2 regions of the Pseudoalteromonas sp. SG45-3 genome follow, and region 1 is predicted to be linked to the other one. Evidence: predicted binding sites of a transcription regulator. Region 1 holds the regulator's gene; the other holds the start of a gene.
What was found. Region 1 encodes sigma-54, which starts transcription at its own class of promoters, with help from an activator protein. Its sites were predicted from a motif close to GTTGGCACGNNNNTNGNNT; they were not measured.
Positions count from the first base shown of each region.

Region 2: the regulator sigma-54 is predicted to act here: its motif matches at 3,974-3,992, upstream of H5126_RS04100 (DUF2726 domain-containing protein).

Region 1 covers NZ_JACJEN010000004.1:228,849-235,271, forward strand. Annotated here, with positions in the region: gene lptB (LPS export ABC transporter ATP-binding protein) at 1-510, shown strand, start outside; gene H5126_RS07175 (RNA polymerase factor sigma-54) at 580-2,079, shown strand; gene hpf (ribosome hibernation promoting factor) at 2,106-2,393, shown strand; gene ptsN (PTS IIA-like nitrogen regulatory protein PtsN) at 2,398-2,850, shown strand; gene rapZ (RNase adapter RapZ) at 2,869-3,714, shown strand; gene H5126_RS07195 (HPr family phosphocarrier protein) at 3,757-4,029, shown strand; gene mgtE (magnesium transporter) at 4,161-5,519, shown strand; gene H5126_RS07205 (protein disulfide oxidoreductase) at 5,722-6,129, shown strand; gene H5126_RS07210 (YgiQ family radical SAM protein) at 6,297-6,423, opposite strand, start outside.
Region 2 covers NZ_JACJEN010000002.1:369,870-376,292, reverse strand. Annotated here, with positions in the region: gene arcA (two-component system response regulator ArcA) at 1-429, shown strand, start outside; gene arcB (aerobic respiration two-component sensor histidine kinase ArcB) at 446-2,764, opposite strand; gene folE2 (GTP cyclohydrolase FolE2) at 2,996-3,916, shown strand; gene H5126_RS04100 (DUF2726 domain-containing protein) at 4,032-4,628, shown strand; gene mtnN (5'-methylthioadenosine/S-adenosylhomocysteine nucleosidase) at 4,751-5,458, shown strand; gene H5126_RS04090 (regulatory signaling modulator protein AmpE) at 5,459-6,403, shown strand.

The sequences.
Region 1 (6,423 bases):
CATAGTCGTGCTAGATTAGGCATAGGCTACTTACCACAAGAGTCATCGATTTTTAGAAAGCTGACTGTTTATCAAAACTTAATGGCCATTTTAGAAACACGCAAAGAACTAAATAAACAAGCCAGAGAAGACACGCTCAATAACTTATTAGATGAATTTAGCATACAACACATTCGTGATAGCCAAGGTATGGCATTATCGGGTGGAGAACGTCGTCGTGTAGAAATAGCACGAGCGCTGGCAGCAGATCCTAAATTTATATTACTGGATGAACCGTTTGCCGGTGTTGACCCTATTTCGGTATTAGATATAAAGAAAATAATAGAACATCTTAAAAATCGTGGGATTGGTGTATTAATTACCGACCATAACGTAAGAGAGACCCTTGATGTTTGTGAAAAAGCCTACATTGTTTCTCATGGGGAGCTGATTGCATCAGGTACTCCAGAACACGTATTAAATGATAAAACAGTACGCGATGTTTACTTAGGCGAGCAATTTAGGCTGTAACATTTACGCCATGTCTTTAAGCATCTGCTAGTATTAATTATAACAACATAAAAGGATTGTTAGAGATACATGAGGCAATCACTACAGCTGCGCATGGGCCAGCAACTTACAATGACTCCACAGTTGCAACAAGCTATTCGTTTGTTGCAACTCAGTACATTGGATCTCCAGCAAGAAATACAAGAAGCTCTCGACAGTAATCCACTATTAGAGGTTGAAGAGGCAGACTATTCCGAAGACGCTGCTGGTAAAAACGAGCAAAAAGCTGATACCGATGACATAACTGTTAGCGCATCTGCTGATGATGCTCCGAGCGAATATGAACAAGATACTGGTGAAGCACTTGCAAAAGACACGCTAAGTGACGACATGGCTATGGATGTTAGTTGGGATGAGTACATGAGTGCCGCTCCTGCAGCCTCATCAGGTCCAATGCCCGAAGACGAATCAATATACCAAGGCGCCTCTACTGAAACGCTCCATGAGTATTTAATGTGGCAATTACAACTAACGCCATTTAGCCCTACAGACGAAGCTATTGCTATTGCTATTGTAGAAGCTGTCGATGATTCAGGTATTTTAACACTAAGCTGCGAAGAGATTTTAGAAAGCTTTAATCAAGAAAACGAAGATGATAACGAAGTCGAACTTGATGAAATTGAAGCGGTATTAAAACGCATCCAACTGTTTGATCCTGTTGGTATTGCTGCACGTAGTTTACAAGAGTGTTTGTGTATTCAGCTTAATCAATTTGATAAAGAAACACCTTATATTAATGAAACGAAAATGATTTTAACCGAGCATATTGATCTATTAGCAGCTCGCGACTATCGTACATTAATGAAAAAAACTAAGCTCAAAGAAGAAGAGCTTAAAGAAGTAATGACACTAATACATACTCTCAACCCAAAACCTGCAGATACTATTGTAAGGGAAGAATCTGAGTATGTTATTCCTGATGTGTCAGTTAAAAAAATTAAAGGCCGCTGGGTTGTCGAATTAAACCCAGATAGCATGCCTAAAATTCGTGTTAATAGCCAATACGCAGCAATGTCTCGCACTGTAAAATCAAGTGGCGACAGCCAGTTTATTCGCTCACATTTACAAGAAGCTAAATGGTTTATTAAAAGCTTAGAAAGTAGAAACGACACGCTATTAAAAGTTACTAATTGTATTGTTAAGCAACAACAAGGCTTTTTTGAACATGGCCCTGAAGCCATGAAACCAATGGTTTTAAATGATGTGGCTGAAATGGTAGAAATGCACGAATCGACAATTTCGCGTGTTACTACTCAAAAGTACATGCATACACCCCGTGGTATATTTGAGCTTAAATATTTTTTCTCAAGCCATGTAAGTACTGAAAACGGTGGTGAATGTTCATCTACAGCAATACGTGCGCTTATCCGAAAATTAATCGCAGCAGAAAACTCAGCAAAACCATTGAGTGATAGCAAAATAGCGGATATATTGGCTGAGCAAGGAATTAAAGTAGCGAGACGTACAATCGCAAAATACCGCGAATCTCTTGCTATTCCACCGTCAAATCAGCGTAAAAGTCTGATTTAAGACGCTAAACTAAGAGGGTAATGCTTATGCAACTAAACTTAACTGGTCGTCACGTAGAATTAACCGATTCACTAAGAGACTATATTAATACTAAATTTGCGAAGCTTGAAAGACACTCTGATCATATTAATAATGTTCATGTCATTCTCGATGTAGAAAAATTAAATCAAAAAGCAGAAGCCACAATACACGTAAGCGGTGCTGAGCTATTTGCCTCTACAGAACATCAAGATATGTATGCCGCTATTGACTCGTTGATCGACAAGCTCGATCGCCAAGTAATCAAACACAAAGAGAAGCTTGCTCGACACTAATATGATGAAATTAAGTTCACTTATATGCCAGGACTGCAGCAAAGCTGCGGTCCTTTTTAATAGCAAAAAAAGAATTTTAGAGTTCATTAGCGAACTTGCTCACGACAAACTTCCGTATTTACCGCAACAAGATATTCTTAATGCTTTAATGAGCAGAGAGAAATTAGGTAGTACAGGTATAGGGCGTGGCATTGCTATTCCTCATGGAAGAATGAGCGGTGCAGAAGAGCCTTTGGCTTTAGTGCTCGTTAGCGAAACTCCAATAAACTTTGATGCAATCGATAATCGCCCTGTTGATATTTTTGTCGCACTCATCGTACCAGATGGCGATAACCAGCAGCACTTAAAGACTCTAGCAACCATTGCTGATAAACTAAACAACAAAGATTTTTGTAAACAGTTACGCAGTGCAAAATCTGATACTGAGCTTTACCAAGTTATTGTCGATCAATCATAGTTTTATAAAGGGTGTTAAATGGAGTTAATTATCATAAGCGGCCGTTCTGGTTCTGGAAAGTCGGTTGCTTTGCGCGTTGTAGAAGATTTAGGTTATTATTGCGTAGATAATATTCCAGTAAACCTACTACCTTCATTAGTTCGCAGTGTGTCTGATAGCTACGATAAAATTGCTGTTAGCATTGATGTGCGCAACATCCCTAAAGAACAAGATGAATTTAACGATATTCTTGAATACTTACCTGGCTTTGCAAACCCTACGTTGTTTTATTTAGATAGCGACGATCAGACATTGATCAAACGCTTTTCAGAAACACGCAGATTACACCCACTATCAATAGACTCGTTGCCGCTTGATTTAGCCATCAAAAAAGAAAAAGAATTACTTGATGTATTAACCACTCGCGCCGACTTTATGATAGATACGACTGATTTAAGTGTTCATCAACTCGCTGAATCTATTCGTGAAAAGATTTTAGGTAAAAAAGATAAGCAACTGATTGTCACATTTGAATCATTTGGTTTTAAACACGGTATACCAAAAGAAGCAGACTACGTATTTGATGCACGCTTTTTACCAAATCCACACTGGGAACCAGAGTTGAAGCCTTTAAATGGGTTAGATCAACCGGTTAAAGACTATTTAGCTAATCACAGCATAGTGCAAAAATTCACATGGCAAATTCAAACATTTGTACAAACGTGGTTACCGCATTTAGAAAGAAATAACCGCAGTTATTTAACCATTGCTATTGGGTGTACAGGCGGGCAACATCGCTCTGTGTATTTAGCGCAAACTATCGGTGAAAGTTTTGCAATGACACATCCCAATGTAAAAATTCGCCATCGCGAGCAAGAAAAATAATATAGCTGAATAATCACCTGTTCAGCTTAGGTAGAGTAAGTTATGCATTGTGAAGATACCTTTTTAATAAAAAACAAATTAGGCTTACACGCCAGAGCAGCTACTGTGCTTGCGCAATTAGCAGTACAATTTGATGCGACAATCACATTATTCCAAGATGACAAAGAAGCAGCAGGCGATAGCGTACTTGCATTAATGTTACTTGAAAGTAGCCAAGGAAAAGAAGTTAAAGTTGTTTGTAAAGGCCCTGATTCTGAGCAAGCTTTACACGCTGTTGGAGTATTAATAGCACAACGCTTTAATGAACAAGAATAATCTGTTTTATAAAAACAATATTCGCATTACTAGTGCTTCAATTAAAACAGATATATAAAATAAATAGGTTAGTAACGCCAGTTAACTCACCTCCCCCCATAAAGTAATATAACAATTTATAAAGGACGCCAATGCCAGAAGCTTTTGAACAAGATTATCCACTACAGCAACTAAAGCAGGTGACGAAGTCACTCAATAGTGGTCAATTTGTTCAAGTTAGGCGCATGCTCGCAAAAACGGCTCCTTGTGATACCGCATTATTATTAGAATCATCACCGCATAAAATTCGCCGACTGCTTTGGCAATTGGTCGATCCTGATGTGCAGGGTGATGTTCTTGAAGAATTATCTGAAGATGTTCGTTTAGGCATTATTGCCCAAATGGAACCTAAGCACATTGCCGCCGCAACTGAAGACATGGGCCACGATGACTTAGGTGAAGTATTACGTAGCCTGCCAGATACCGTCTATAAAGACGTTGTTAGCGCGATGGACATTCAAGACCGTGAACGTGCCACGCAAGCACTGTCATATCAAGAGCGTTCAGCAGGTGCGCTAATGAACACCGATACGGTGACCATTCGCCCTGATGTAACACTCGATGTTGTACTTCGTTATATTAGACTGCGTGGTGAGTTACCAGAGGGTACAGATGATTTATATGTTGTTGATAAACATAACTGCTTTATAGGCGCTTTATCGCTGAGTACATTATTAACTAATCCGCCAGAAAAAATTGTCCGCGATTTAATGGATGAAGATTGTGAGTCTATCCCAATCTCAATGGATGAAAGTGAAGTAGCGCAATTATTTGAGCGTCATAATTGGATATCGGCCCCAGTGGTGGACGATAACGACCAACTCCTCGGTCGTGTTACTATCGATGACATCGTTGATGTAATCCGAGAAGATGCCGAGCATAGCTTATTAAGCCTAGCCGGTCTTGATGATGAAGAGGATACATTCGCGCCAGTACTAAAAAGCTCTAAAAAACGCTCAGTTTGGCTAGGAGTTAACTTACTAACCGCACTTGCAGCTGCTTTTGTAGCTAGCTTTTTTGAAGGCACTTTAGATGTGCTCCCTATTTTGGCTGTGCTTAACGGTATTGTCCCTTCTATGGGTGGTGTTGCTGGTAGCCAATCATTAACGCTTGTTATCCGTGGTATTGCAGTAGGTCATATAAACCAAACAAACCAACGTTTCTTGATGATGAAAGAACTGGCCATTGGCGCGCTAAACGGTATTTTGTGGTCACTATTAATTGCGGGTGTTATTGCGCTATGGCAGTGGGACTTTATGCTTGGTGGCGTACTCGCCTTCGCTATGTTTATGAACTTAGTGGTGGCAGGTGTTGCTGGTGCAAGTATTCCAATAATTCTTAAAAGAATGAATATAGACCCTGCTCTTGCAGGGAGTGTGGTGCTAACCACAGTGACTGATATTGTTGGTATATTCGCCTTTTTAGGTACTGCTACATGGTTGCTGATATAAATTAAACGCTTTAAATGTAAAAAACTACAGCAAAAATAGTTAGGGTAAATCAGTAGCTATGGCAACGGATACCAAACATAAAAATGACATACCTAAAAAAACGCTAAAACAAAAAAGCGTATCCATATTAAAAAGTGTACTGGTATATAGCTCTATATTTTTCGTCATTTATACCGCCGTCAATTGGTGGCGGCAACCTGTCATGCCAGCAAATCCTCAATTACAATTAATCGACTATGAAGGGCAAAACATTAATTTAGCAGCAATGAGCCAAGATAAACCCACGCTTGTGTATTTTTGGGGAACTTGGTGTCCTATTTGTAGTATTACCTCCCCTGCCATAAACGAACTCGCAAACGAGAATAAATACCCCGTCGTGAGCATCGCGATAAAATCAGGCTCTGATCAAGAGCTGCATGATTATTTAAATGAGCAAGGCTACAGCTTCAGTACTGTTAACGATCAACACGGGGAGATATTTTCCGATTGGCAGGGACAAGTCACGCCATCTTATATAATCTTAAAAGATAATAAAATGACGCAAGGACTCACCGGCATTCAGCCGTTATGGTCACTTAAATTGCGTTTGTGGTTATCATCAATGCTTTAAAAAAAGCTAAACTTAGCACAGGATATCTAAAGAGAGGGGCTCTAAAACCTCACTCTTTATCACCTACAATAATATAGATAATAAAGAGCAAAGCTGACTTAATTTACGTATACAAAAGCTAAAAAACGCGTACCGCAATTAGCCTTATCTATTAGCAAATAAAATTACTAACGTGTGCTTTGACGATTACCGCCCACTTTTGGCTTAGTGTTTGCCTTTTTAAATTGGCTAAAACCAGTATGTCGCGTTAGTGCCGGACGCCCACCTTTTTTACCACCTTTACCTGATTTTTCA
Region 2 (6,423 bases), on a different contig from region 1:
GGCGCAGATGACTACGTTACTAAACCGTTCAACCCGCGTGAATTAACTATCAGAGCTCGCAACCTTATTACTCGTACTGCCTTAGGTGGTGAAGAGTCAGCACTAGAAACAAATGGTGTTATTACGTTTAATGGTTGGGAACTTGATGAAAACAGCCGTTGTCTTACTTCTCCAAATGGCGACGCTAAGCGTTTACCTAAAGGTGAGTACAGAGCACTTCGTTTAATGCTTGATTCTCCAGGTCGCATTTTCAGCCGTGAGCAATTAATTAAGCATATGACAGGCCGTGAGCTTCGCGCAAATGACCGTACTGTTGACGTTACTATTCGTCGCATTCGTAAGCATTTTGAAAGTGATAACTCAACGTCTGAGTTAATCAGCACCATCCATGGTGAAGGTTACCGTTTCATTGGTAAAATTGACGCTTAATTAGAGCTAATTAGTTTCACTCTAATTGCTGTAAAAATAAATGAAGGGCTTTTTGTCCTTCATTTATTTTATCTGCCAAAATATCTAACCACTGCTTTAACACCTCATCAGATTCATCAATCGCACCATGTTCCATTATTTTGGCATGAAGCTGCACATCATTAAGACCTACTGAGCCAGCCGCCCCTTTGAGTTTATGCGCTACTGATTCATACTCTTCTCTATCACTAGTATTTAATGAAGTAAGTAACTCTTGCTGATATTGTGGACTTAGCTTTTCGAATAGCTGACTACTGCGTCTAAACACAACTAAGCCCATCGAATTGACAAAGTCTTCTATTGTTTCTATATCTAATAAGTGTGCATCAATGCCTTTAAGGGCTTCTTCACTTACTTTTAACAGTGGCTCTGTGCATTCACTTTGCTTAATTCCAAATAAATCAGCCAGCATTTTATCAAGCTTCACTGTGTTAATTGGTTTAGCAAGCGCCCCTTGTATTGATATGCCTTCAAGCTCTTCTTCAGCACTACGAACATTGGCCGTTAGCGCTACAATGGGTAATTTATCAAAGTGACTATCTGAGCGTATTTGCTTGGCAACTACATCACCATTTATATCAGGCAATTGCATATCAAGTAATACTAAATCTAAGTCATCTTCGGTTTCGACAAACGAGAGTGCATCTTCACCGGTTTCAGCCCACAACACCTCATGCCCGCGTTGCTCTAATAAGTTTGTGGCAATTTCGGCATTTAGAGGTACATCTTCTACTAGTAAAATATACAAACCACGACCAACATAACTTTGCTCTGTTGGTGCTACACATAAACTAAGCGGTATTTGAACTGTAAAGCAACTTCCTTCGCCCTCAGTACTATTTACTGTAATTATCCCTTTCATCGCACTTACAAGTGCCTTAGTTACAGCCAAACCAATACCGGAACCTATTGCGTTAGTCCCTTTTAAATCTGGCGCTTTGTAGTACATATCAAATATATGAGCAAGCTGCTCTGGCGGAATACCTTGGCCGGTATCCGATACTTTCATAACTAACCATGGGCCTTCAACCCTGTTTTCTCGACTACATTCAAGTGTTACCTTCCCTTGCTGTGTAAACTTAACGGCGTTATTAATTAAGTTCCAAACAACTTGGCGTAAGCGAGTTGGGTCGAGCTGTGCGTAAATATCCAGCACCCCATTGCGCTTAATATCAAACTCTAGCTCTTTTTGCTCCGCGATTAAGCCCGCAAAGTTAACAACGTCATTTATAAAGTCTGATACGTTAATAGAGTTGGTTACTATATCGAGCTGATCTCTATCTATTTTGTCTAAATCAATAATATCGTTAAAAATATTGCCGAGCGTTTCAGCACTCGAAAATATAGTATTCCCCCAACTACGCTGCTGTTTGTTTAAGTCAGTATCAAGCAGCATTCGTGTTAAACCAACAATACCATTGAGCGGTGTACGTAGTTCATGGCTTAATGTGGCAATAAACTTACCTTTGTCTTTATAGGCCGTTTCGAGCGCTTGAGCGGCCTCCTTACGACTTGTGATATCACGACCAAAGCCCAGTAGACCAATGTAATCACCTTCATCATTTATAAAAGGTAATTTACGTAGCTCAAACCAACGCGTTTCGCCATTTACTTCATAGCCCACATCAATGGTTAGTGCTTTATGGCTTTGCTCTACTTCTTTATCGGTTTTCAAAACTTCAGATAAAAAGTGACTAGGGAATATTTGCTCAACCGTTTTGCCAATTAGTTCGCTACTTGATTTGCCCATTACTTCTTCAAACATTTTATTACAACCAGCAAACACGCCATTGTTATCGCGGTAATAAAATAAATCAGGAGATGAATCAACTATTGAGCGCTGCAGCATGCTTTGTTGAGCAAGTTCTTGTTGTGTTTTTTTACGCTCAGCAATTTCTCGTCGTAGTTCTTCAATAGCGCGGTGCTTGGCATGAAATGCCATTTTACGCTCATCAATTTCGATGTTTAGACGGTTAATGTTATCTTTTAGGGTTTGATTTAAAAGCTTTTCTTGCTTGGTGGCGCTATCTAAATAAGCATATGAGGCATCTAGTTGTCGAATTGAATTAAGCAACACACTTATTATTAAAGGAGACACTACAGCCGTAAAAAATACCACGGCTAAAATATCAACAAGGTGTAATTCGCCTATCGCCACATAATAAAACATGCTCGATAAAATAAGAGATACAGTTAAAAATAAAGTGTAACAAATAGCAGCGGTTTTAAATTCACCAAATCGCGTTATTGAGCTGGAAAGTACCCGAGCCCAAGGGCTCAAAGAATAATCGGTCATACGTAATTTTATCTCTTAGCTGTGTACTTAATATAAAGAAGGCAATGCGTATGTATAAACATACCATTTTCCCAGATTTTAGCATTTTTCTCCTACCACTACTCACGTTGTGCGATAAAAACAGAATTTTTCATGTTTGATTTAGCTCATCTATTAAACTCATCATTTCAGCAATAAATTATTTAGTGTAAAATGCCCCGCTTTATTATCCCCAAAATACGAGTAGCGCACATGCAAACCAATATGCCAGATATAGCAGACACTGCACCCGCTTTACAAACAGGTAAATTAGACTGGGTTGGCATGGGCGAAATAGAACTGCCATTTATTTTTGAATCCCGAGACTTATCTCCAGTTACAGTAAACGCCAAAGCTCGTGCATTTGTAAATTTACATAAAGAAGATGCCAAAGGCATTCATATGTCACGTCTATTTTTGGCACTTGATCTGCTTTCAACCGAGCAGCAAGTCAATCCGCAAACGATAGCGCAAGCACTCGATACCTTTATAACTAGCCACGAAGGGCTGAGCAATAAAGCACAAATTGAATTTAAATTTGAATTACCGCTACGCCGTAAGTCACTATTAAGTGGCAAAGCGGGCTGGAAAAGCTACCCAGTTGTACTTACCAGTACAATTGAAAATAACGTTATTAGCTACGAGCTAACCGTAGATGTTACTTATTCTTCAACGTGCCCATGCTCTGCTGCACTTGCGCGCCAGCTTATACAAAACGCGTTTAACGAAAAGTTTAACCAAGAAACGTTGAGCCAAAAAGATGTGCACGAATGGCTAGGCACTACACAAGGTATTGTAGCGACTCCCCACTCGCAGCGCTCTATTGCCAACGTAAAAGTAAAGCTTGATAGCAACATTCAAGAATTTGACGTAGTTACGCTAATTAACACTCTTGAAGCTGAGCTTAAAACACCAGTACAAGCAGCAGTAAAACGTGAAGATGAGCAAGAATTTGCCCGTTTGAATGGTCAAAACCTTATGTTTTGTGAAGATGCAGCGCGTAAAATTAAAGCATTGCTAGAGGCAAACCATTACAGTGATTATTGGCTGCAAATAAACCACTATGAGTCACTGCATGCACACGATGCTGTAGCTATTGCAGTAAAAGGTATTAAAGGAGGCTACAAAGCTTAATCGCTGTGTAGCTATTGCTTGTAAACCAGCCGGTAATTATTTTATAACCCATACTTTTTAGGCACGTAAATTGCTTTGTTTGAGCAGTGTCAATTTGTTGTTATGGAGTTACCGTATGGAATTCGCTTTATTATTAATCCTAGTATTAGTTGTCGGGGCCTCTGTTGTTGCGTCAAAATTTAATGACGATGGCGGAAACCCGTATCCTTTTACTCGCAAGCAAACTGTTTTTACGCAGGTTGAAGGCGCTTTTTTAAATCTTCTAGAGCGTGCTGTAGGCGATCAATATAAAATTGTTAGTCGCGTTAAGTTAATCGACGTTATTGACTGTAAGCAAGGCCTTTCAGTAAAGTCTAAACGTGCTGCTTTAGCTAAAGCTAAAAATAAGCAACTCGACTTTGTTTTAATCGATAAAGAAAAACTAACAATCATTGCTGCTGTTGACCTAGTTAACAATGCCAACAAAGATGGCCACAAAGCTCAACGCGACTGGTTTGTAAACGGTGCACTAGAGTCTGCAGGCATTCCACATATTCGTATGAAAGTTAAATCGGGCTACCGCCCTTCTGAAGTACGCGATGCAATTATGTTTAAACTTGGTAAGCCTGCAGCAACACAAACTCAGCGCCCTGTTCGTAATCGCTCACATAAGCCAGCGGTACTTTCACCTTCTCAAGCTAAAGCGCAAACCACCGCGTTAGCTGAAATTTAAAAAACGAATTAAATACTCTCCTAAAAAGTATTTAAAGCGAGCTCATAAACAAGCTCGCTTTTTTGTTTTTTATTGCTAACTTCACGTATAATCAAGTGATTCAAACTCAGGAATTAAACTTTATGAATGTTGGTATTATTGGCGCAATGGAGCCAGAAGTTAAAATTTTACGTGAAGCTATGCAAAACCCACAAATTTTAACTAAAGCAGGTTTCACTTTTTATACTGGCGAGTTGGCTGGTAACACGGTGACACTTGTTCAATCTGGTATTGGTAAAGTCGCATCAACTATTGCAACTACCTTACTGATCGATAACTTCAAACCTGATTGCATAATTAACACAGGCTCAGCCGGTGGATTCGATCCTTCTCTTAGTGTAGGCGATGTAGTAATTTCGTCAGAAGTACGTCACCACGATGTAGACGTAACTGCTTTTGGCTACGAAATTGGCCAAGTACCACAAATGCCGGCAGGCTTTGCAGCACACCCTAAATTAGTTGAAGCAGCACAGCAAACTATCGAACAAATCAGTGATGTTAAAACACTCGTTGGCTTAATTTGTACTGGTGACACATTTATGTGTGACCCTATACGCATTGATAAAGCACGTAGTGATTTTCCTACAATGCTTGCTGTTGAAATGGAAGGCGCTTCAATTGCACAAACGTGTTTTACGCTAAACACACCATTTGTTGTAATTCGCTCAATGTCTGATATTGCTGGTAAAGAGTCACCACAATCATTTGAAGAATACCTAGAAACAGCATCAATCAACTCATCTAAAATGGTTGTTGCACTTTTAGAAAAGCTTACAGCAGTATCTCTGTAAATGCTTAGCAATATTGTTCAAAATCACTTGGACTTTATTGCCTTTATACTAGCGCTCCTTGCTGAGCGCTTTATTCCCCTTATTAGCTGGTATCATCCTAATACGGCGTTAAATGCTGTTTTTAGTGCTATTGGCAAACGTATATACAAAAGCAAAGAACCTAAAAGCTATCAATATTTGGCAGCTATACTCGCAAGCTCACTTATTTTAAGTGTCATTCTCATTATTGTAGTGTTGCTACTCGAGTTTGCTTTTTATCCTGAATTACTCGCTGGCCTTATTTTATACTTATGCTTAGAAAGTAAGAGCATTGATAAAAAAGCACTTCGCATTGCAAAGCTAACTAAACAAAATCAAAAATCCACAGCGCGCGAATTACTAAAGCCACTGCTTGCCCGTGAAGTTAATAGACTTTCATCAGCTGGTATTATCAAAGCATTAATTGAGAGCTTAATACTGCGCACCGCTCGATACTATTTCGTAGTCATATTTATATTTTTAGCATTTGGCCCTATAGCTGCCCTTGCCTATCGGTTACTTACCTTAATACAACAAGCCTGGCGTAGTGATATCTCCCCAAATAGTTACTTTTTAAAACCGCTTAAAATACTCTTGTTTATTATTGAATATATTCCCATGCGCTTACTCGCTTTAACTATTGCAGCAAGTCGAGCAAGCAAACAAAGCATGCATTATATAAAGCATTATGGCAGGCATTTTTATCAAACAAATACAGGCTGGCTCTTAAGCACATGCTCTGCATCACTTGGCGTGCAGTTGGGCGGGCCTGCAGTTTATTTAGGTACTCGCTTTAATAAAATGCGTATTGGTACTGATAGACTACCTACACCCGAGGATGTACCTGTAATAATTAATAGGTTAAATCAGGCCCGTGTATTTTGGTTGTTAGTAATAGCCAGTATTGAAATATTAAAATTGATTTAAAGGGCTCAAAATACGAGCAC